3 regions of the Faecalicatena fissicatena genome follow, and region 3 is predicted to be linked to each of the others. Evidence: predicted binding sites of a transcription regulator. Region 3 holds the regulator's gene; each other region holds the start of a gene.
The links. The regulator Rex, encoded in region 3, represses fermentation and respiration genes when NADH is low (regulators of the CRP and FNR family bind a similar motif). The targets are predictions, from matches to a motif close to ATTGTTAANTANTTAACAAT.

Region 1 (8,094 bases), on a different contig from region 3:
AGCGCGTTTCTGCCTTTCCTGCCCATGGAGTCCATCCATCTCATCCTGCTGAACCTGATCTACGACATTTCCTGCACAGCCATGTCCTGGGACAATGTGGATGAGGACTGGCTGCGGGTGCCGAGAAAATGGGACGCCTCCGGGATCAGCCGATTTATGCTCTGGAACGGCCCGGTGAGCTCGGTGTTTGACATTGTCACCTTTGCGGTGCTGTATTTTGTGATCTGTCCCGCATGCACGGGCGGGCAGCTGTTTTCCCGGATCGCCGGGCAGGAGGGGCAGGCGCTCTTTGCTTCCCTCTTCCAGGCGGGATGGTTCGTGGAGTCCATGTGGAGCCAGATGCTGGTGATCCACACGATCCGCACGCCCCATCTCCCCTTTGTGCAGAGCCGGGCTTCCGCGCCGGTTGCGCTCCTGTCGCTGGCGGGCATCGGGATCGCCACATGGATCCCCTTCACGCCGGTGGGGGATGCCCTGGGCCTTGCGCCGCTGCCGGCTGTGTACTTTGGGTGGCTTGCGGCGATCGTGGCCGGGTATATGGCGCTGGCCACCGCTGTGAAGAAGCTCTATATACGCCGATACGGGGAGTGGCTGTGATCCGAAGACTTGATCCGTAAACGTGATCTGGAAACGTGATCCGGAAAGCCGGCGGGCGTCTATTGACGAAAACCGGAGAAAGCAGTAAGATAGCCATGGCACAAAACGAAGTGGAGGGATCGGACATTGAAAAGGAATAAATATGAAATAGATATGTGCAATGGGACTATCATGGACAAGCTGATCTCATTTTCGCTTCCCCTGATGCTGACAAGCATCCTGCAGCTTATGTTCAACGCGGTGGACATCATCGTGGTGGGGCGTTTCAGCGGGAGCGACGCCCTGGCAGCTGTTGGCTCCACTACGGCGCTGATCAACATTTTCACCAATCTCTTTATCGGCATCTCCCTGGGGGCAAACGTGCTGGCCGCCAGGTACTATGCGGCCGGCCGGGACAAGGAGATGTCCGAGTCCGTACATACCGCCATCGCCCTGGCCCTGGTCAGCGGCATCATCATGGCCTTTGTGGGCTTTGCCATGTCCCGCTTTGCCCTGAGCCTGATGGATACCCCGGGAAATGTGATCGGTCAGTCCACCACGTACATGAGGATCTATTTCCTTGGCATGCCCTTCTTTATGCTCTATAACTACGGGGCGGCTATCCTGCGGGCGGTGGGGGACACGAAGAGGCCCCTGATGTTCCTCTGCGTGGCGGGGCTGGCCAATGTGGTGCTGGATCTTTTGCTTGTCATCGTCATCCCCCTGGACGTGGCCGGCGTGGCCATTGGCACAGTGGCCTCCCAGATGGTCTCCAGCATCCTGGTGCTGCGCTGCCTCCACAGGACGGAGGGAAGCTATCAGCTGCGCTTCTCAAAGCTCAGGATCAGAGCTGTCTACCTGAAGCGGATCTTTCAGGTGGGCATACCGGCGGGCATCCAGAGTACGGTCATCAATTTCTCTAACGCCATGCTCCAGTCCTCAGTCAACTCCTTCGGCTCTATCGCCATGGCAGGCTACACGGCGGCCAACAACATCCTGGGCTTTCTCTATGTGTCGGTGAACGCGGTGACACAGGCCTGCATGAGCTTTACCAGCCAGAATTACAGCGTTGGCAAGCAGAAGCGGATGGACCGGGTGCTGGCGGACTGCATGATCCTGTCGGCCGGCGCGGCCCTGGTGCTGGGCGTGGGGGCCTATGTATTCGGCTCACGGCTCCTTGGGATCTACACCTCAGACCCGGAGGTGATCCAGTGCGGACTGGAGATCCTGTCCATCACCACTGTTCCCTATTTCCTCTGCGGCATCATGGATCTCTTTCCGGGCGCCCTGCGGGGCATGGGACGCTCCGCCGTGCCCATGATCCTGTCCGTCATCGGGACAGTGGGAACCAGGATCGTGTGGATCTACGGCTTCTTTCCCCACCACAGATCCCTGCACTTCCTGTTCATCTCCTACCCCGGCTCCTGGATCTTCACCATTGCCATGCAGGCGGTGTGCTTCTGGTTCGTGCGGAAGCAGTGCATCCGGCAGCTGAAGCGGGAGGGGATCTACAGCGTCTAGGTCAGACCGGATAAGGTATGAAAGATTTCAATAGACATTTCAATAGACAGAGACAGGCAGGAGCCCTGACTACAAGTCGGGCGCTCCTGCCTGTTTTATATAGATCGCTGGTTAAGGAAAAGCGTTTGCCTCGTGGCAGATGTTTATTTCGAGGATGCCAGGCGCTCCTTTCCCAGAGCGTCCGCGGCGATGATGGCCGCGTAGAGCTGGTCAGGAGTCACGTCCGCCACCATGTTGTGGATGGATTCGCCCTCTACGCAGGATTTCTCGGCGATGACGCGTATCTCTTCATCCTTTGTGATGCCAATTTCCTCCAGGGTAACCGGCAGACCGACCTCCATGCAGAAATCCTGAACCTCCCGGAACTCCTCCTTCGAGGCTCCCTCCAGCACGAGCTGGACGAGAGTGCCGAAGGCAACGCAGCAGCCATGGGGCGCGCTGTGTCCGCCAAGGGCGGTGAGACCATTGTAGAAGGAGTGGGCTACCGCGAGGCCGCCGTTGTCAGCGCCCACGCCGGAGAGATAGACATTGGCCTCGATGATGGCTTCCAGGGCGGGAGTGACCACATGGCACTCGCAGGCCTTCCTGGCGGCAGCCCCGTATTCCTTCAGGGTGTCATAGCAGAGGCGGCACAGCGCCATAGCGGATCGGGTAATGCCTCCGTTTTCCAGGCTGGGAGCGTCTGTGCGCTGGCAGGCCCTGGCCTCAAAATAGGTGCCCAGGGCGTCGCCCATACCGGCTACCAGGAACTTCACAGGGGCATTTGCGATGATCTCGCTGTCCACGATCACGGCCTCAGGATTCTTTGGGTAGAACAGATAGCTGTTGAAGGTCTTGTCATCGTTGTAAATGACAGAGAGACCAGTGCAGGGGGCATCCGTAGCCACCACAGTGGGGATGATCACTACCGGCAGATTTTCGTAGTAGGCAGTGGCCTTGGCCGTGTCGATGGCGGAGCCGCCGCCAACGCCAACGATGACGTTGAGTCCTTCCTGCCTTGCGATCTGTCTCATTTTTTCAATCTCGCCTACGCTGGAGACCCCGCCGAAGATCTCATAGTGGCGGATATCCTCCGTCCCCTCAAAGCTCTTCTCGATTTTATCGTGACACATCTTATGCCCGCTTCTGGAGCAGATGAAGAGCCAGCTGTTTCCCAGATCCTTCATCTCCTCGTGGAAATGGAGAAGGGAGTCCTTGCCCTGAACATATTTTTGAGGTGCGCGCATCATTCTCAGTCTAAGCATAATAAATCCTCCTTTGCGACACATAAAAAGGTGTGTTAAAAATTTATCAATTTCAATTCTGATTATAGCACCCCGGGGTGCAAAAGCAAGAGTAAAAAGACTGAAAAAAACATCAGATTTTCAGAAAGGTTTGTGCAAGATTGAAAACCGGACGGGAGATAAGGAACAGAAGGGTCAAGTCTGCCGGGCGCTTCCCCTGTCCGCCCCGGGCACCTGGTGGAGGGCCCGGAACTGGCGGGGGGTCAGGGTGGTGTACTTTTTAAACTGCTTGGAGAAGGAGAAGCTGTCCGGGTAGCCGGTCCGGGCGGCGATCTCCTGGATGGACAGGCTGTCCTGCAGGAGCAGCTCCTTGGCGCTGTTCAGCCGCTTCTGGATGAGGTAGGTGTGGGGCGGCATGTGGAATTCCTGGCGGAAGAGCTTGCGGAAATTCTCGTAGCCAAGGCCCAGGTATTCCGCTGTGCCCCGGCAGCTGTCGTCCGGGATCTGGCCGCTTCCGAGAAGATCCCTGGCCTCGTACAGGAGGGTGCGCACGGAGGGACGCAGGCTCTGCCTCCTGTGCATGTCATAGATGCCGAAGACGAGCTGCTGCGCCTCCAGGAGAAGGTAGGGGAGCTGTTCCTGTGTGGAGTGCTCCAGGTGGTCGTAGAGCAGAAGGCACCGGTCCAGAAGAGACTGGGAGAGACCAGGGGAGAGCACCGGCTGATCCAGGAGGAGGCCCATGTGCCGCAGGGACCGGTAGGTCTCATATCCAAAGCAGACAAAAAACTCCAGCCATTTCCCGTCCTCCTTTGTGATGGTGGAATGTTTGATATAGGGAAGACGCTGAACGAAGCATCCGGGATAGATCCGGGTGCTTTTTCCGTCTTTGTCCAGATAGGTGCCCTCCCCGCTCAGGAGAAGGAGGGCGCCGTAATATTTGAAGACCAGATTTTCGTTCTGGGGCAGGTGGCGGGTGTGGTGGATAAACCCGCAGCTCAGTATGGAGTTGTTGGGATCCAGTCCCAGGGTCCGGTGAACGGATCTGGTGACAAAAAGCTTTTCCGGGATCTGCAGCATGGGAAAGTCCTCCTCTCATCTGTCGAATATCATTTACCAGATATGACATTTTTTCTACCATAACAGACATGTAAATCATACCATCCGGCGGATAAAATGTAAATAACGACAAAAAGGAAAAGGAGCGGCAGACAGAGATGGATTTTGACATGGAAAAATGGATGCGGGACATGGTGAGCCCCGGAGAGAAAAGGCCTCTTCCGGTGCTCTCCTTTCCGGGGATCCAGATCACAGGAAACACAGTGGAGGAGACGGTGAGGAGCGGACGGCTCCAGGCCGAGTGCATGGAGGCCATTGCGGACAGATTTGACATGGCAGCCGTGCTGGGGCTGATGGATCTGTCGGTGGAGGCGGAGGCCTTCGGCAGCCCGGTGCGCTACAGCAGCCAGGAGGTGCCTACGGTGACGGCGGCCATCATCCAGGAGGAAGAGGAGGCGGATGCCCTGCAGGTGCCCCCGGTGGGAGCTGGAAGAACAGGGGAGTGCCTGGCCGGGATCCGGCAGGTGGCCGGACAGGTGAAGGATCGGCCTGTCCTGGCGGGGATGATCGGACCCTACTCCCTGGCGGGGCGGCTTCTGGATATGACGGAGATCATGATCCTGTGCTACGAGGAGCCCGAGATAGTGGAGACCGTGCTGGAGAAGGTGACAGGCTTTCTCTGCGACTACGCCAGGGCCTTTAAGGAGGCGGGAGCCGACGGCATCGTCATGGCCGAGCCGGCGGCGGGACTTCTCTCCCCGGGGCTTTTCCGGGAGTTCTCCGTTCCCTATGTGAAGCGGATCTGCCAGGCGGCCCGGGAGGCGGGTCTTGCCCTCATTTACCACAACTGCGGCATGGTGGAGCCGCTTCTTGGGGACATCGCGGATATACCCGCCGACGGGTACAGCTTCGGTAACGCGGTGGACATGGCAAGAGTGCTGAAGGAGATGCCGGGAGACCGGATCGTTATGGGCAACATCGACCCGGTGGGCGTGCTCAGGAGCGGCACGCCGGAGACGGTGGAAAAAGCTGTGACAGAGCTTATGGAGAGGTGCGGCAGGTATCCCAATTTCCTGCTCTCCAGCGGCTGCGATATCCCCCCGGTGACGCCCCTTGCCAATCTGCAGGCGTTTTTTGACAGCGCGCAGGCGTTTTACGGGAAATAAAGGAGGAGAAGGAAAATGGAACTTTTACAGGAAATGTCGGAGCTTTTGCAGAAGGGGAAGGCAAAGAAGGTGAAGGCCCTGGTACAGCAGGCCCTGGACGAGGGCATAAATCCCAAGGAGATCTTAAACGAGGGCCTTCTGTCGGGCATGATGGTCATTGGCGGAAAATTCAAGAACAACGAGGTGTTCGTGCCGGAGGTGCTGGTGGCAGCCCGGGCCATGAACGCCGGGCTCTCCATCCTGGAGCCCAGGCTTGTGGAGGTGGGCAACGAGCCCGTGGGCCGGGCTGTCATCGGGACAGTCCAGGGGGATCTCCACGATATCGGCAAAAATCTGGTCTGTATGATGTTCAAGGGGGCTGGCTTTGAGGTCTGCGACCTGGGCGTGGACGTGAGCTCAGACGCCTTCATCGACAAGGCGGAGGAGATGCACGCAGATGTCATCGGCATGTCCGCTCTTCTGAGCACCACCATGTGCCAGATGCAGTCCTGCATTGACAGGCTGAAGGAGAGAGGCCTGCGGGACAAATACATTGTCATGATCGGCGGCGCCCCTGTGACAGACGAGTTTGCCAGCCAGATCGGGGCGGACTACTACACGCCGGACGCCGCCTCCGCGGCGGAGACGGCCCGGTCCGCTGTCATGGAAAAGAAGAGCGCGTAATGCGGTACACAGATTTTCATATCCACATCTCAAAGGAGGAGGTCTGCCGCCTGGTGGACGGGGAAAAGAGCGGCCTTCAAAAGATGCTGGAGGAAGAGCTGGAGGAAATGCTGCCGGAGGCCCGAAGAAGGCTGGATCCGGCGGCTTTTCTGGGATTTGGAGACGAGGAGGAAGCCCTCTATGTCATCACTACCGTGGGGGCGGACTTAAGCGACTGGTCCGGGCAGCTTTTCAAGGAGGGAGACTGCGTCCGGGCTATGCTGGCAGATGCCCTGGCGGATGTCTGCCTCTTCCAGATGGACCGGCAGCTCCGGGAGGAGGTGCTTCGTCTCTGCAGGCGGCGGGGAAAGGGCATTGCCAGGCGGCTGGAGGCGCACCAGGACGCCCCCATGGAGCTCCAGAGAAAGGCCTTTCATGTCACCGGAGCCGGCCAGTACGGTATGGAGATCACAGAGGGGCTGATGTACCGCCCGGTGAAAAGCGCCTGCCAGGTGTTCCTGCTAAGCGATGAGAGGGATCAGTTTTTCTGGGAGCACGATTGCAGCGGCTGTTCCAACACCTCCTGCCGGATGCGCCGGGGGCGTCCTGTTGTTCTCACAGTGGAGGCCCGGGAAAAGGGCGGGCAGGAGAGCAGGCAGGTGAAAGGCCATGTGGAGAGAGGAAAGAGCATCCTGGAGACTCTGGGAGAGTGGGGCATCCCTCTGGCCTCCCCCTGCGGCGGCAGAGGGACCTGCGGAAAGTGCCGGATCCGGATCCTGGAGGGGCAGATGCCGGTGACAGAGGCGGACAGGCGGTTCTTCTCGGAGGAGGAGCTGGAGGCGGGGCTGCGCCTTGTCTGCCGCGCCATCCCGGAGGGAGACTGCCGGATCTGCCTGGAGGGGCCCGGCGAGGATGGATTTTTTATACCGGAGAGCCGGATGAGCCGGGATCATGGACGTCGGGGAGCAGAAAGCCCGGAGGAGGAAAAGAGGGCAGTCGGAAAGGCGGTGGCGGTGGACATCGGGACCACCACCCTGGCTATGGAGCTGGTGGATCCTGCGACAGGGCGGATTGAGGGCAGCTACACGGCCCTCAACCCCCAGCGCCGGTACGGGGCCGATGTGATCGCCCGGATCCAGGCGGCGGGGGAGGGGAAGGGATCTCAGATGCAGGCCTGTATCCGGGAGGCCCTTCGGGAAGGCCTTGACGCTCTGACAGAAAAGGGAGAGGCTCGTATCAGGCAGATGGTCATTGGGGCCAACACTACCATGGTCCATCTGCTCATGGGATACCCCTGCAGCTCCCTGGGAGTCTGGCCCTTTGAGCCCTATGACATTTCTTCCGTGGATGGAGACAGCCGGGAGGTGCTGGGCGATGAGACAGGAGAGTTCGCGGTGCACATTTTCCCGGGAGTCTCCGCCTACATCGGGGGCGATATCACAGCCGGACTCTACGCCCTGGGATTCCACGAGACGGAGAGGATCCGGATTCTGGTGGATCTGGGCACCAACGGGGAGATGGCGGTGGGAAACAGGGACCGGATACTGGCCGCCTCCGCTGCGGCGGGCCCTGCCTTTGAGGGGGGAAACATTACCTGCGGTACAGGCAGCATACCGGGAGCCATCTGCGGCGTCAGGTGGAACGGACGGCAGATGGAGCTTCGGACCATCGGCGGGGAGAGTCCTGCCGGCATCTGCGGCACCGGGATCATCGAGACTGCGTACGAGATGAGGCGGGCCGGCGTCCTGGACGAGACAGGACGGCTGGAGGAGCCCTGGGACGAGGAAGGGTTTCCGCTGGACGAGGCGGGCAGGATCCGGATCTTTCAGGAGGACATCCGGGAGCTTCAGCTGGCCAAGGCGGCGGTGCGGGCCGGCCTTGAGACCCTGCTCATAGCGTACGGCATCCGG
Region 2 (8,094 bases), on a different contig from region 3:
TCTCTTGTATGTCCTATCGTCTTATCCGTTGATGGTCCGCTTCACATAGGTAGTGTGCAGATACTCGTGAGCCTTGTGGCTGCCGGGCTCGCCCAGATACTCCTCATAAAGCTTCCTGATAGCCGGGTTCTCGTGGGACTTGCGGATGGCCTTGGCCTCATCATTGCGGTACAGGACGCCGGCGCGGATGGCCCGCACGTCTGTGAAATTCCGCACCTCACCCGATACCTGAGGCTGTCCGCCGCCATTAACGCAGCCGCCGGGACAGCCCATAATCTCGATGAAGTGGTACTGTGCCTCTCCGGATTTCACTCTATTTAAAAGGGTTCTTGCGTTGGCAAGGCCGGAGGCCACTGCCACCTTAATGTCCATGCCGGCCACATTGTAGGAGGCCTCCTTGATCCCTTTAGTTCCACGCACATCGGCAAACTCCAGCTTGGCCAGCTCCTCGCCTGTGAGAGTCTCCACCGCTGTCCGGAGAGCCGCCTCCATAACGCCGCCAGTGGCTCCGAAGATGACGCCGGCTCCGGTGGACTCTCCCATGGGATCGTCGAATTTCTCGTCCGGAAGAGCTGTGAAGGATATGCCGCACCGGCGGATCAGCCTTGCCAGCTCACGGGTGGTGATAGCGATGTCCACATCCGGCACGCCGGCCGCGTTCTGGTCATCCCGCCCGATCTCGAATTTTTTGGCCGTGCAGGGCATAACGCTGACGGACACGATCTTCTTCGGGTCGATGCCCTCCTTCTCGGCAAAATAGGTCTTCAGCATGGCCCCAAACATCTGCTGCGGCGACTTGCAGCTTGACAGGTTCTCAGTCATGTCCGGGAAATAGTGCTCGCAATACTTGATCCAGCCCGGTGAGCAGGATGTGATGAGAGGCAGCACTCCGCCGTTCTGTATCCTATCAAGGAGCTCTGTGGCCTCCTCCATGATGGTCAGGTCTGCCGCCCAGTCTGTATCGAACACCTTGTCAAATCCGATACGGCGCAGAGCTGCCACCATCTTTCCCTCCACATCGGTTCCCATGGGGTAGCCGAACTCCTCGCCAAGGCCGGCCCGGACAGAGGGTGCGGTCTGCACCACCACGTATTTGTCGGGATCCGCGATGGCCTCCAGGATCTGGTCGGTGTAGTCCTTCTCATAGAGAGCGCCTGTGGGACAGACGGCGATGCACTGTCCGCAGGAGACGCAGCTGGTCTGGCCAAGCCCCATGCCAAAGGGTGAGCCGATAAAGGTGGCAAAGCCCCTGTTGTTGGGCCCGATGACTCCGATGCCCTGGGTCTTCTCACACACTGCCACGCAACGGCGGCAGAGGATACACTTGTTGTTGTCCCGGATCATGTGGGCCGCGGAGGTGTCCAGCTCATAGTGGTTGGACTCTCCCTGGAAATAGTCTTCATCGTCCACGCCGTACTCCTGGCAGAGCTGCTGTAGCTCACATTTACCGCTGCGCACGCAGGAGAGGCATTTCTTGTCGTGGTTGGACAGCAGAAGCTGAAGCGTCCGCCTTCTCGACTTGATGAGTCTGGGGGTGTTGGTCCACACCTCCATCCCTTCATTGATGGGATAGACACAGGCCGCCACCAGGTTCTTAGCCCCCTTGACCTCCACCACGCACATACGGCATGCGCCGATCTCGTTAATCTCTTTTAAATAACACAGGGTCGGGATCCGGATGCCCGCCAGGTGCGCCGCTTCGAGAATGGTGGAACCAGCCGGAGCGGATACTTCTAAACCGTTTATCTTTAAGTTGATGTTCTCCATATTCTCCATCCTCCATTATTCTTTGTAGATTGCGCCAAAGCGGCATTTCTCCATGCAGGCGCCGCATTTTACACACTTCTCCTGGTTGATCACGTGAGGCTCTCTCACCTTGCCCACGATCGCGTCATTGGGGCAGGTGCGGGCACAGAGCGTACAGCCCCGGCACTTGTCCGCGTCGATCCGGTACTGCAGGAGATCCTTGCACACGCCCGCCGGACATTTCTTATCCACAATGTGGGCAATGTACTCGTCCCGGAAGTACCGCAGAGTAGACAGAACCGGGTTGGGGGCTGTCTGCCCCAGGGCGCACAGGGAATTGGATTTCAGGTGCTCTGCCAGCTCCTCCAGACGGTCCAGGTCCTCCATGGTTCCCTGTCCCTTTGTGATCTTCTCCAGTATCTCCAGCATGCGCCTTGTACCCACACGGCAGGGGGTACATTTTCCGCAGGACTCATCCACCGTAAACTCCAGGAAAAATTTGGCGATGTCCACCATACAGGTGTCCTCGTCCATGACGATGAGACCGCCGGAGCCCATCATGGAGCCGATGGCGATAAGGTTGTCGTAGTCAATGGGCACGTCAAAGTGCTCTGCCGGGATACATCCGCCGGAAGGGCCGCCGGTCTGGGCCGCCTTGAATTTCTTGCCCTTTGGGATGCCTCCGCCGATCTCTTCCACGATCTCCCGCAGAGTGGTGCCCATGGGGATTTCCACCAGTCCTGTGTTGTTCACCTTTCCGCCCAGGGCAAAGACCTTTGTCCCCTTGGACTTCTCGGTTCCCATGGAGGCGAACCACTCTGGTCCGTTGAGGATAATCTGGGGAATATTTGCGTAGGTTTCTACATTATTCAGTATAGTCGGTTTCTGGAACAGGCCCTTCAGCGCCGGGAATGGCGGACGGGGACGGGGCTCTCCTCTGTTTCCTTCAATAGAGGTCATGAGGGCCGTCTCCTCGCCGCACACAAAGGCTCCTGCACCCAGGCGCAGCTCAATGTCAAAATCAAATCCTGTCCCGAAAATGTCTGTTCCGAGAAGGCCGTACTCTCTTGCCTGGCCGATGGCAATGTTCAGTCTCTCTACTGCGATGGGGTACTCTGCCCGGACATAGATATAGCCCTGTGAGGCGCCAATGGCGTAGCCCGCAATGGCCATGGCCTCCAGCACTACGTGGGGATCTCCCTCCAGCACGGAGCGGTCCATAAATGCTCCCGGGTCTCCCTCGTCGGCGTTACAACAGACATACTTCTGATCCGCCTCGTTGGCGGCGGCGAATTTCCACTTCAGTCCCGTGGGGAAGCCGGCTCCTCCTCTTCCCCGAAGGCCGCTGTCCAGAAGGATCTGGATCACGTCCTGGGGCTTCATCTCTGTGAGCACCTTCCCCAGCGCCTCGTATCCGCCGGTGCCGATGTACTCCTCAATATTCTCCGGGTTAATGACACCGCAGTTCCTGAGAGCGATGCGGTGCTGCTTTTTGTAGAATTTTGTCTCCTGGAGCGGCAGCACCTCCGCGCCTTTGACTGTCTCATCATAGAGGAGACGCTTGACCACTCTTCCTTTTAAGAGGTGCTCGGACACGATCTCCGGGATATCCTCCTCCTTGACCATGGAATAGAAGGCCCCTTCCGGGTACACGATCATGATGGGACCCAAAGCGCACAGGCCGAAGCAGCCTGTCTTTACCACGCCGACTTCATTTTCCAGTCCCTGCTTTCTTATCTCTTCCTCCAGTCTGTCTCTGATCTTCTGGCTGCCCGAGGAGGTACATCCGGTTCCTCCACAGACCAGTACATGTGAACGATACATAGCTGCAACCTCCTTCTACTCTTTTCCGAGCTGCTCTGAGGCGAGGGTGTACTTGGTCACCACCTGGCCGCCTTTTAAGTGCAGGCGGAACACCTCCATCGCCTTCTCGGGTGTCATTTTCACGTAAGTTACCTTCTCCCTGCCCGGCTCCATGACCTCCACAATGGGCTCATACTGGCACAGGCCGATGCACCCTGTCTGGGTGACATTGATATTGTTCAGACCCTCCTCCTGCACAGCGTCAGCAAGGGCCGTGAGTACAGGGCGGGCGCCGCTTGCGATGCCGCAGGTGGCCATTCCCACCACCACCCTGGTCTGGGTGGCGTCCTCGGAGCGGAAGCCTACTTTTCCCTGCATCTTCTCTCGTATGGCACGTAATTCTTCAAGAGATTTCATATCCTTCCTCCAATCTTTCTTTTTCCTATAACGTACTGCCGCTGTCCACCTCCCTCCGGTTCTCATCCAGGTATTCCTTCAGGAACCTGGACACCTCCGGCGAGCTCAGCGGCACATTTCCAAGTATTTCCCTCATCTCCCGGGTATCCAGCGTGAATGCGCGTCCGTCCCGGGCGTATCTGTAGTAAAGATCCATCTCCTCATGGCAGGTGACAAGTGTATGTATGGTGGCTGTCATATCTCCCAGGGGCATCCTGTCGATGCTGTCGAGGACAAACACCGCCTTTGTCACTGTCCCCTCCCCCTCCTTTGACCGGATGGAAAAGCTTCCTCCTGTGGCCAGGGCCGCCTGCTTGAAAAAGGGAATGCCAAGCCCCACCTTCCGGGTATTCCTGGTGGTAAAAAAGGGATCTTCCACTTTTGCAAGCTGTTCCTCTGACATGCCGCAGCCGTTGTCCGCTATTGTAACGGAGAGGGTATTTTCAGCCGTGTCAGCCAGCACTTCGATCCTTACCAGGGTCGCGCCTGCCCGGACGGAATTCTCCGCCACGTCCAGGATATGAAGGGATATCTCCGGCAGCATGGCTATTCGTATTTGGCCAGGATGTCGTCGATATCGTCCACCTTCAGCCTGCCGTAGACCTCATCGTTGATAGTCATGACCGGAGCCAGGCCGCAGGCGCCGATACAGCGGCACGCATCCAGTGAAAATTTTCCGTCGGGTGTACACTCCCCGCCCACAATGCCAAGCTTCTCCATCAGCTTGTTGTAGATGTCTCCGGAGCCCTTCACGTAGCATGCCGTGCCAAGACAGACAGAAATCTGGTATCTGCCCTTGGGGCTTAGAGTAAACTGTGAATAAAATGTCACAACTCCGTAGATTTTCTCCAGGGGGATCCCCGTCTCATCGGAAATGATCTTCTGCACTTCTATGGGAAGATAACCGTATATCTCCTGAGCCTTCTGCAGAATCGGCATGAGGGCGCCCTTCTCATCCTTCATGCCGCGGATGACAGCAAGAAGCGCCTCTTCCTGCTCTTTCGTTCCCCGGAACGGAACGGTCGACTTCGTAGAAACCATCTGTAAACCTCCTTGTTCTCAATTTTTGTCTGAAAATTACTTTGTCTTTCACTCTTCAATCATTCTATCACAGACTTTTCTAAATATCTACAATTATCTCTCCTGTTTTTTAGTGATTATAACTTTTCTACGTCCATTTTTTCACATTATATGTTAAAAAATGCACAATATTGTTCTTCTATTTTTATCTATTTTATACAAATTGCCTTGATTTGACTATTTTCTGATGCTATACTCTCATTATACTCATTGTTTCATATTTTATATTTTTTTACTTTGTTTGCAGTATTTTCACAGGAGGTTTCCATGGTAATCAGAGAAATCAAAGCCCTTCTGGATGCACAGATCCTGTCCGGGGAACAGATGCTGGACCATGAGGTGGAGGAGGCCTTTGCCTCGGACATGATGAGCGATGTGCTGGCCTTTGCAAATCCACACTGCGTCCTTCTCACCGGTCTGTGCAATCCACAGGTCATCCGCACTGCCGAAATGCTGGATGTGTCCTGCATCGTCTTTGTGCGGGGCAAGCCCCTGGACAGCGAGATCCTGAATCTGGCAAGAGCAAGGGAGATGTGCGTCCTGCACACAGAAAAAGGAATGTATACAACCTGCGGCATTCTATACAGCAGCGGGCTGTAATGCCGGCCCTGCCGGCTTCAAGGAGGTAATCAAAACATGAGCGAATGTCTGACATTTGAATATCAGGTCCCCGGCGATGATTTCACCCGCGCCGGCGAGGCCAGCAGCAGTGTAAAGAATAAGCTCAAGATGATGGGCGTGGACAGCGGTGCCATCCGCAGAGTTGCCATCGCCATGTACGAGGGGGAGATCAACATGGTCATCCATGCGGGAGGCGGCGCCATCAAGGTCATGGTCACTGACGACAATATCCAGATCATACTGGCGGACACAGGCCCCGGCATCCCGGATGTGGAAAAAGCCATGCAGCTGGGCTACTCCACCGCCCCGGAGGAGGTCCGTTCCCTGGGCTTTGGCGCAGGCATGGGTCTGCCCAACATGAAGAAATATTCAGACAATATGCAGATCGACACAGAGGTGGGGGTGGGGACCACTGTGACTATGGACATACATCTGTAGGCGTATCTGCCCTGTAAAGGAGGACATCTTTTGGATAAATTCATACATTCTGTCAAACTGGATAAAGATGCCTGCACAGGCTGCATCAACTGTATCAAATACTGCCCCACCCAGGCCATCCGGGTACACGGCGGAAAGGCCTCCATCAAGCCCCAGTTCTGCGTGGACTGCGGCCGGTGTATCCGGTACTGTCCCCACCACGCCAAGATCGCGGAGTCGGACTCTCTGGATGAGATGCATGATTATAAATACACGGTTGCTCTTCCCGCCCCCTCCCTCTACGCCCAGTTCAACAATCTGACCAACGTGGACATTGTCCTCAACGCCCTACTCTCCATGGGCTTTGACGATGTCTTTGAGGTGAGCGCCGCGGCGGAGCTGGTGTCTGAGATGACCCGCTCCTACATAGAAGAGCACAGGGACGAGGCTCCCTTTATCAGCAGCGCCTGTCCCACCATCGTGCGCATCATCCGGGTCCGCTTTCCCACCCTGATCCCCCGGCTCCTTCCCATCCGGCCCCCGGTGGAGATCGCGGCACAGATTGCCAGAAAGCTTGCCATGGAGAGGACCGGACTTCCCTCCTCGGACATCGGGATCTTCTTCATCTCTCCCTGTCCCTCCAAGGTCACTTACGCCAAGGCTCCCCTGGGCATTGAGAAAAGCCAGATAGACAAGGTAGTTGCCATCAAGGATGTGTACCCAATCCTCCTGTCCCACATGACCCAGGACGAGTCGGAGCTGCGCCCCCTCTCCACCTCCGGCCGGATCGGCATCGGCTGGAGCAACAGCGGAGGTGAGGCGGCCGGCCTCATAACGGACAATTATCTGGCAGCCGACGGCATCATGAACGTCCTGCGGGTGCTCAGCGATCTGGAGGACGAAAAATTCCACGGCCTTTTGTTCGTGGAGCTGAACGCCTGCAACGGAGGCTGCGTGGGCGGACCTCTGACTGTGGAAAACCCCTACGTGGCCACTGCCAAGACAAAGCGGCTCCATCGGTATCTGCCCGTCTCCGGCACTCATATGGAAGCCTGCCCGGATGTGGACTATCTGTGGGAAGAGTATGTGGAGTACGAGCCGGTCTTCCGCCTTGGGAGCAATTTCCGCGAAAGCTTTGAGATGATGGGTATGGTGGAGGACCTGACAGAGCAGCTTCCCGGCCTGGACTGCGGCTCCTGCGGCGCTCCCACCTGCCGGGCCCTGGCGGAGGATATCGTGCGGGGCGAGGCCTCCAGAAACGACTGTATCTATGAGTTTATCGAGTATATCCAGAGCCTCTCCGGCGACCTGTCCTACCTGACCACCGAGATGGAGGCTGCCGGACATATCAGTCCTGTGGATCTGCAGAACCTGCAGCACTCCATCGGCAAGCTGGCTCTGGAGCTGCGGAGAAAGGATGTGTGACAGATGACTGCCGTGCGGGACCTGATCGAAAAAAATTGTTTTGAGCTGAAAAACCGGGGCAGAGCCGATAAGGCAGTGACGAAGGTGTTCTGCTGCGACCTGCTCAGCGTTGCCATGGGAAAGGCCCCCGAGGGCTGCGCCTGGGTCACTGTCATGGGAAACCGGAATACACTGGCAGTGGCCTCCCTGGCGGATGTCTCCTGTGTGATCCTGGCAGAGGGAGCTGCCCTCACACCGGAGGACCTGGCCTGCGCCGAAAAAGAAGAGATCACCGTGTTTTACACAGAGCTGCCCGTCTTCGAGGCAGCCCTGGCGGTGCATGGTCTGCTGTGAGCATGCTCTACTACGACCTTCACATCCACTCCTGCCTCTCTCCCTGCGGCGACAAAGACATGACACCGGCCAACATCGCCGGCATGGCCGCCGTGAAGGGGCTGGATGTGATCGCCCTCACAGACCACAATTCCTGCCGGAACTGTCCCGCTGCCATGAGGCACGCCGAGGATCTGGGTATTACCTTGATCCCGGGCATGGAGCTGACCACCT
Region 3 (8,094 bases):
CCTCAATGCCGGGAAGTCCGGCAGCCCGGGCAATGGCGTCCGCGCTCTCCTCGCTGATGAGAAAGCCCAGTCTGGACATACCGGTGTCCAGCTTGATGTGGATGTAAGCGGTCTTTCCCAGCCTTCCGGCCCTCTCGGAGACGTCCCGGGCCATCTCCTCCGTGTAGCAGGTCATGCGGATCTCCTGCCGGATCATCTCGTCTCTTTGCTCCGGGAAGGTGCACCCCAGCACAAGGATGGGCTTTTGTATCCCCTTCTTCCTGAGCAGCGCCGCCTCGTCGGGCGTGGCGGCCGCGTAGCCCCAGATGTAGTCCTTCTCCTCCATAACGTACTTCGCGATCTGGGCCGCCCCGTGGCCGTAGCCGTCCATCTTGATGACGCCGATCATCTTCGTGTCAGAAGGGAGTCTCCTTCTCATCATCTCCAGATTGTACTCGATCGCATCCAGGTCGATCCTGGCACAGATCCTGGTGTATTTCTTCATGCTCTATTCCTCCAGTCTTTTCAATACCGTCCCTACCGCGTCTGCCAGATCTCTTGCCAGCACACTGTATATGCCCTTCTCCTCCCGGGCCGCGTCCCCCGCAAGCCCGTGCAGGTATACGCCCAGAACCGCGCTGTCAAAGCAGGACATCCCCTGGGCCAGGAGCCCTGTGATGACTCCCGCCAGCACATCGCCGCTTCCGGCCTTTGCCATCGCCGCGTTGCCGGACAGGTTCACAAAGGGGTGCTCCCCCTGCCTGCACACGCAGGTCCTGGCGTCCTTCAGCACACAGGTGACACGGTACTCTCCCGTGAACTGGGCCAGCACATCCAATCGGTTCCTCTTCAGCTCCTCCACCGGCCTTCTTGTGACTCTTGACATTTCCTTCATGTGGGGCGTGAATACGAAATTTTCGTGGGGCAGCTTTCCCAGATAGCGGGTGTGCTCCGCCAGCAGGTTCAGGCCGTCCGCATCCACCACGCAGGGAACCTGCACGTTCTCCAGCGTAGTCTGCAGGATGCGCCTTGCCTTGTCACTTGTGCCAAGTCCGGACCCGATGCTGACTACGTCCGCCCAGCTAAGGAGCCTTAGGAGCTCCCGCTCGTCAAAGAAGTCATAGCAGCGGATGATGGCCTCCGGCAGCAAGGTCTGCAGGATGGTCCGGTTGTCCTCCGGTGTGTAGATCTGCACAAGCCCCGCCCCTGTCCTGTAGGCTGCCAGGGCTGCCAGATAAGCGGCCCCCGCCATGCCCTGGCTCCCGGCTATGATAAGGGCTTTCCCGTAATCCCCCTTGTGGGAGTCGGGCCGTCTCCTGGGAAGCATGCTCCCCGCGTCCTTCTCCTCCAGGGCGTAGGCCACCTTGCTGTCTCCCTCCAGGCCCGAGGTATCGACACCGATATCCCTCACGACCAACTCCCCGGCGTAATCCCGGCCGGGATCCAGGGTACATCCCAGCTTGGCGCACTGGAAGGTCACTGTCAGATCCGCCTTAAAAGCGCTCGTGGCCACTTCCCCGTTGGTGGTGGAGACGCCGGAGGGAACATCCACCGCGATCTTCACGCCTCCGGACCGGTTCATAGCCTGGATACAGGCGAGATAGCTCCCCTCCACCCGGCGGCTTAAGCCGGCTCCGAAAATGGCGTCTATCAGTATACTATATTCTCCTTCTTCGAAAGAGTTTCCCAGGACGCCTCCGGCCTCCTTGAAAAGCTCGATCTGCCTCTTTGTCTCCTCTGTGCAGTGGTCCGGATTTCCCACCATCACCGCAGTCACTCCGGCCCCCTTCTCAAGCAGCAGCCTTGCGATGGCAAAGCCGTCTCCCCCGTTGTTGCCGGAGCCGCACACCACGCACACGCAGGACAGGTCAAAGCCTCTGTCCATGACCGTCTCCACAAACGTGCGGGCCGCACGCTCCATCAGGATCAGCGACGGGATCTTTTTCTCCCGTATGGTATAGCTGTCCGCCGCCTTCATCTGTCTTCCGTCTGGCAGAAATAGCATAAAATCACCCTCCCTTTCCCTGCGCCACAGGCAGGTTCGTTTTTGAAGCCGCCGTCCCGCTGCGCTCAGACAGGTCCACGGCAACGCAAAAGACGTGTAAAGAAGGCCTGTCTCACACACGCCGGCTTTACACGTCTCAAAGTCCTGTTACTTCTCTGATTTTTTCTGTTCCTCTTTGTAACGGCTGATATTGTAGGACAGCCGCATCAGGCTCTCTGACAGGTGGACATTTTCAACGATCACATCATCCGGAAGATTCAGATCCGTATGTGCGAAGTTCCATATCGCCTTCACTCCGTACGACACCAACTGGTTGGCAACCTCAATCGCCTTTGCCTTCGGGATCGTCAGAATACCGATCTCTATGTCATTGTTCTTAACAAAGTCCTCCAGCTCGTCCATCATATGGATGGGCACGCCCCGGATCGTCATCCCCTTCAGTGTGGGATTGACATCAAAGATACCCTTGAGCACAAATCCCCGTTTTTCAAACGCCGCGTAGTTCGCCAGCGCATGTCCCAGATTACCGGCCCCGATGATGACCATGTCATGATCCTCCTCCAGGCCAAGTATCTTTCCTATCTCTGTGTAGAGATATTTTACATTATATCCATACCCCTGCTGGCCAAAGCCGCCGAAGTTGTTCAGATCCTGCCGTATCTGGGATGCTGTCACATGCATTTTCTTGCTCAGGTCGTTGGAGGAAATGCGCTCCACGCCGTTCTCCAGCAGCTCCCCTAAATAGCGGTAATATCTTGGAAGTCTACGTATGACTGCCTGCGAAATTTCTCTGCCTTCCACTTTATCCACCTTCCATTTCAGTTTCTCAGATTTTATTATATAGAATTGTTACAATAAAGTCAATTTATTGTTCTCAAAAGTTCCTCAAATCAGCGCTGACAGCCTTCTGGAAATTGACACGCCGCAGGTTCCCCGATATAATAGTTAAGGCTTTAAAATGCACGGTTTTTACGCAGGAGGTACACCATGATACTGGCATGTCACAATATAGAAAAATCATTTGGGGAGGAGGTCATCGTGCGCGACGGCTCTTTCCATATAGAAGACCACGAGAAGGCAGCCCTGGTGGGAAGCAATGGGGCCGGGAAATCCACCATCCTCAAGATGATCGTGGGGGAGCTGCCTCTGGACGGCGGCTCAGTCACCCTGGCAAAGGGCCGCACCCTGGGCTATCTGGCCCAGCACCAGGACCTGACAGGGGGAAACACGATCTACGAGGAGGTGAAGACCGCCAAGGCGCAGATCATCGCCATCGAGAGGGAGATCCGGCAGATCGAGGAGGAGCTGCCCTCCCTCCAGGGGGATGCCCTGACAGAGCGGCTGAACACCTATCACCGGCTGACGGAGCAGTTTGAGCGGGAGAACGGCTACGCCTACGAGAGCGAGATCACCGGCGTTCTGAAGGGACTGGGCTTTGGGGAGGAGGATTTCTCCAAGGCTGTGGACACCCTCTCCGGAGGACAGAAGACCCGGGTCTCCCTGGGGAAGCTGCTCCTCACCAGACCGGATGTGCTGCTCCTTGACGAGCCCACCAACCACCTGGACTTAAACTCCATCTCCTGGCTGGAGACCTATCTTCTGAACTACCCCGGGGCTGTGCTCATCGTGTCCCATGACCGGTATTTTCTGAACCGGGTAGTGACAAAGGTGGTCGAGATCGAGCAGGGGAAGCTGACCACCTACATGGGCAACTACTCCGCCTACGCGGAGAAGAAAAAGCAGGTCCGGGAGGCACGCCTGAAGGAGTACATGAACCAGCAGCTGGAGATCCGCCACCAGGAGGCGGTCATCGAGAAGCTCCGCTCCTTCAACCGTGAAAAGTCCATCAAGCGGGCGGAGAGCCGGGAGAAAATGCTGGACAAGATGGAGCGGATCGAGAAGCCGGCGGAGCTGAAGACAGACATCCACCTGACGCTGGAGCCCTCCTGTGTCAGCGGAAACGATGTTCTCTCGGTAGAACACCTGAGCAAAGCCTTCCCGGATCAGACGCTCTTCACTGATGTCAGCTTCGACATCCGCCGGGGCGAGCACGTGGCCGTCATCGGCGACAACGGGACGGGAAAGACCACTCTCCTCAAGATCCTGAACGACGTGCTCCCCGCAGACAGCGGCAGCTTCACCCTGGGGGCCAACGTCCACGTGGGCTACTACGACCAGGAGCACCACGTGCTCCACATGGAGAAGACTGTGTTCGAGGAGATCTCGGACGACTACCCGGATCTGACGGGCACCCAGATCCGCAACATGCTGGCCGCTTTCCTCTTCACGGGGGACGATGTGTTCAAGCGGATCGGAGATTTAAGCGGAGGCGAGCGGGGCCGGGTATCCCTGGCAAAGCTGATGCTCTCAGAGGCCAATTTCCTGATCCTGGACGAGCCCACCAACCATCTGGACATCGCCTCAAAGGAGATACTGGAAAACGCCCTGAACAATTATACCGGCACGGTCCTCTATGTATCCCACGACCGGTATTTTATCAACCAGACGGCCACCCGCATCCTGGAGCTGGTGAACCACACCTTTGTGAACTACATCGGCAACTACGATTACTACCTGGAAAAGCGGGAGGAGCTGACCGCCGCCTACGCGTCCTCCTCTTCCGCACCCGCTTCAGCGAAGACCGGGAAAGCCGCACCCGCTGAGACAGTGTCCGAGGCCAAGCTGAGCTGGCAGGAGCAAAAGGAGGCCCAGGCCAGGGAGCGCAAAAGACAGAACGACCTGAAGAAGACAGAGGATCTGATCACCAGTCTGGAGGAGCGGGACGCACAGATTGACGAGCTCATGGCCACAGAGGAGGTGTACACCAACTCTGTGAAATGCCAGGAGCTGGCAAAGGAAAAGGCGGACATAGCCGCCCGGCTGGAGGAGTTGTACGAAAAATGGGAGGAGCTTGCGTAAGGCAGGCTCCTCCCTCTTTTGTAATGCAGGCGCATATTTTATGGCATTTTTTCTCTATAATATTTTCTTCTTCTTGAAGATCAGAATACAGACAATGATGACGATCAGGCTCAGCACGATAACCCCGGGATAGCCGTTCTGCAGCTCAGGCATATCCTTAAAATTCATGCCGTACCAGCCCGTGATCAAAGTCAACGGAAAGAAGATGGTGGACAGGACGGTGAGGAACTGCATGTTGCTGTTCTGCCTTGCATCCACCTGAGCCTGGTACACGTCCCGCACCTGCTGGGCGTACTCCAGCAGGTGGGAGGTGCGGCTCATGAGTCGGTCTGCCCGGTCTGAGAGTGTCCCGAAGTATTTGAGCTGCTTTTTGGCGAAAAAGCCGTTCTCATTTTCCTCCAGCTCTCTCCCCATATCCATCATCTCGTCGTAATAGCTGCGCAGGTTCAGAAGCTTTCTCCTGATGGGCATCAGCTCCTGCTGGAAATTCTCGATCTTCCCCTGCATGGCGTCCTCCTCCATGTGCATCAGCGTCTTCTCGTACTGCATCAGCAGCTCCTGGTCCCTGCTCATGAACTCGGCAATGTAATTGTAGATAAACCGCTCCTTTGTCTCTCCCTGGTGAGCCTTTTTGCTCTTGATCCTGCGGATCAGCCGCATGGAGAAATCCTCGTCGTCCACCAGCACCACATGATTCTGGTTGATGAAAAAATAGATCCGGTAGCGGCTTCCCAGCACATCCAACAGCTTGGGGATACACAGGGTCCCAACCAGGCACTCCTGCTGTGTCTCCAGCTTGCAGAAGCCGATCTGTCCCAGCTGGATATCATTTTCATACTGGATGCCGGACAGGTCGAGAACCCGCCTGGAGTTCCGGGAGTCGGTGAGGAAGACCGCGGGGCACTGCTCCAGCCTCCACGCCTCCTCGTCCATTTTTTCCAGCCTCTCTCCCATCTTCCATATCATGCTTCTCAACACCTTTTCTCTCTATGTTATGCGCTTTCCGATTTTATGCTTTTCCGATTTTATGCCTTCCCCGCCTTCTCGTAGGCCTCCTGGTAAAAATACTCCTGAGCGTTCAGGGGCTCCTCCCCCTCCTTCTGGGCCACATGTCTGTACTCCCCGTCGCTGCAGGCCTCCCTGGCCTTCTGATTGTCTCTCAGCATAGTGTCAAAAATGGACTGCAGGCGCTCCTTTAAGTCCTCCTGGAGGACAGGGGCAGCCACCTCCACTCTGCGCACCGTGTTTCTCGTCATAAAGTCCGCAGAGGCGATGTAGTACTTTGCCCGCTGGCCCCTTCCAAAGATGTAGATCCTGGAGTGCTCCAGAAATCTGCCCACAATACTGATGATCCGGATGTTCTCCGTGCTGCCCTCCACGCCTGGGATGAGACAGGCAATGCCCCGGATGATCATGTCGATCTTCACGCCGGCACAGGAGGCCTCGATCAGCTTGTCGATGATCTTCTTGTCTGTCAGGGAGTTCAGCTTCAGCCCGATGTAGGCTTCCTCCCCGTTCTGAGCCCGGCTGATCTCCCCGTCGATCATATCCAGCACTCTGTTCTGGAGGCACTTGGGCGCCACCAGGAGCTTATCGGACTTCTCCACCACCTCGCCCTTGGAAAGAGCCTGGAACACAGCTGACGCCTCCAGCCCGATATCCACATTTGCTGTCATGAGCGACAGATCCGTGTAGAGGCGGGACGTCTTCTCATTGTAGTTTCCGGTTCCGATCTGGGTGATGTACTCTACCCGGCCCTCAGCCTTTCTGGTGATCAGGCAGAGCTTGGAGTGGACCTTGTAGCCCTCCAAACCGTAGATTACCTGGCAGCCGGCCGCCTCAAGCCGTCTGGACCACTCGATATTGTTCTCCTCGTCAAAGCGTGCACGCAGCTCCACAAGGACCACGACCTCTTTTCCGTTCTCAGCCGCCTCTATGAGAGCCTCAACCACCTTGCTCTGCTTTGCCAGACGGTAGAGGGTCATTTTAATGGAGATGACGTTCTCGTCCTCAGCCGCCTCGCTGAGCAGGCGGAGGAAGGGCCGGATGGACTCATAGGGATAGGACAGCATCTTGTCCTCCTCCTTGATCTGCTCTATGAGGCTTCTTCCCTCCTGGAAGGCGGGGGATTTCTGAGGCACTCTCTTCTCAAAGAAGAGCTCCGGATTTTTCCGCAGGATGTCCTGTATCTGGAAGAGGAAGGACAGATCCAGGGGCGCCTGGCTCCGGAACACGTGGGTAGAGTCCAGATCCAGATATTTGCAGAGTGTCTCCACCACATCCCCATCCATCTCCCTGGAGAGCTCCAGGCGGACCGGGGAGAGCTTTTTTCTCCTCTTGATCAGGTCTGCCATGAACTCCCGGTAGTCCAGGTCCTCATCGTAGAGGGCGTCCGCGTCAATGTCCGCATTCCTTGTTACACGGATCAGAGATTTGGCCTTGATCTGGTAGCCGTCGAACACTCTGGGAATATAGTGGAGGATCAGCTCTTCTGCCAGCATGTAACAGCCCTCCTGCCCCCGCACTGGGATCAGCCTCTCCACCATGGTGTTGGTGCAGGGGATAATGCCAAGTCTCTCCTTTTTGTTCTTCGTCTCAAGGACAGCCACCGCGTAGATCTCCTTGTTGCGCAGGAAGGGGAAGGGCTGTCTCTTTCCAACCACTGTGGGGGAGATCAGGGGGGCGATCTCCATCTGGAAAAATCTGGACAGGCTGTCCTTCTCCTCCTCGGAGAGACGGCCAAAATCTGTCAGCCGCACACCGCAGGGCTCCAACTTCTCCATCAGGGTGTTGTAGGCCCTGTCCCTTCTCCCGCTGAGCTCACGCACTTTTTTCAGGATCTCTCTGATCTGCTCCGCCGAGGTCATATGGGTCTTATTGTCCCGGATCTTTTTTCCCAGCAGCATCTGGTCCTGCAGGGAGCCCACGCGGACCATGAAAAATTCATCCAGGTTGCTCTGGTAGATGGACGCAAAGCTGAGCCGCTCGCACAGGGGCACCCGCTCGTCCTCCGCCTCCTCAAGCACCCGCTCGTTGAATTTCAGCCAGGACAGCTCTCTGTTCATAAACACCTGTTTTTTTGCCTTTTCTTTCTCCATCGTATCCTCCTCTTTTATTATTCCTTTGTATCTGCCCACTCGGCAATGTCGCCTCTGTAGATGTCCGCCAGCATGTCCGCGCTCAGGTCGTCA

Region 1: the regulator Rex is predicted to act here: its motif matches at 3,373-3,392, upstream of H7U36_RS03625 (glycerol dehydrogenase).
Region 2: the regulator Rex is predicted to act here: its motif matches at 5,196-5,215, upstream of H7U36_RS08495 (NADH-quinone oxidoreductase subunit NuoE family protein).

Annotation. Positions count from the first base shown of each region.
Region 1 covers NZ_JACLYY010000002.1:311,240-319,333, reverse strand. The annotation lists gene mgtA (magnesium-translocating P-type ATPase) at 1-597, shown strand, start outside; gene H7U36_RS03630 (MATE family efflux transporter) at 751-2,097, shown strand; gene H7U36_RS03625 (glycerol dehydrogenase) at 2,241-3,341, opposite strand; gene H7U36_RS03620 (helix-turn-helix transcriptional regulator) at 3,516-4,397, opposite strand; gene H7U36_RS03615 (uroporphyrinogen decarboxylase family protein) at 4,547-5,542, shown strand; gene H7U36_RS03610 (cobalamin B12-binding domain-containing protein) at 5,558-6,205, shown strand; gene H7U36_RS03605 (ASKHA domain-containing protein) at 6,205-8,094, shown strand, end outside.
Region 2 covers NZ_JACLYY010000007.1:37,642-45,735, forward strand. The annotation lists gene H7U36_RS08475 (NADH-dependent [FeFe] hydrogenase, group A6) at 22-1,767, opposite strand; gene nuoF (NADH-quinone oxidoreductase subunit NuoF) at 1,783-3,570, opposite strand; gene H7U36_RS08485 ((2Fe-2S) ferredoxin domain-containing protein) at 3,586-3,966, opposite strand; gene H7U36_RS08490 (ATP-binding protein) at 3,992-4,549, opposite strand; gene H7U36_RS08495 (NADH-quinone oxidoreductase subunit NuoE family protein) at 4,552-5,046, opposite strand; gene H7U36_RS08500 (DRTGG domain-containing protein) at 5,353-5,685, shown strand; gene H7U36_RS08505 (ATP-binding protein) at 5,722-6,144, shown strand; gene H7U36_RS08510 ([Fe-Fe] hydrogenase large subunit C-terminal domain-containing protein) at 6,175-7,548, shown strand; gene H7U36_RS08515 (hypothetical protein) at 7,552-7,881, shown strand; gene H7U36_RS08520 (PHP domain-containing protein) at 7,884-8,094, shown strand, end outside.
Region 3 covers NZ_JACLYY010000001.1:59,785-67,878, reverse strand. The annotation lists gene alr (alanine racemase) at 1-484, opposite strand, end outside; gene H7U36_RS00315 (bifunctional ADP-dependent NAD(P)H-hydrate dehydratase/NAD(P)H-hydrate epimerase) at 488-1,984, opposite strand; gene H7U36_RS00310 (redox-sensing transcriptional repressor Rex) at 2,132-2,785, opposite strand; gene H7U36_RS00305 (ABC-F family ATP-binding cassette domain-containing protein) at 2,972-4,903, shown strand; gene H7U36_RS00300 (magnesium transporter CorA family protein) at 4,958-5,869, opposite strand; gene ppk1 (polyphosphate kinase 1) at 5,929-8,001, opposite strand; gene H7U36_RS00290 (substrate-binding domain-containing protein) at 8,019-8,094, opposite strand, start outside.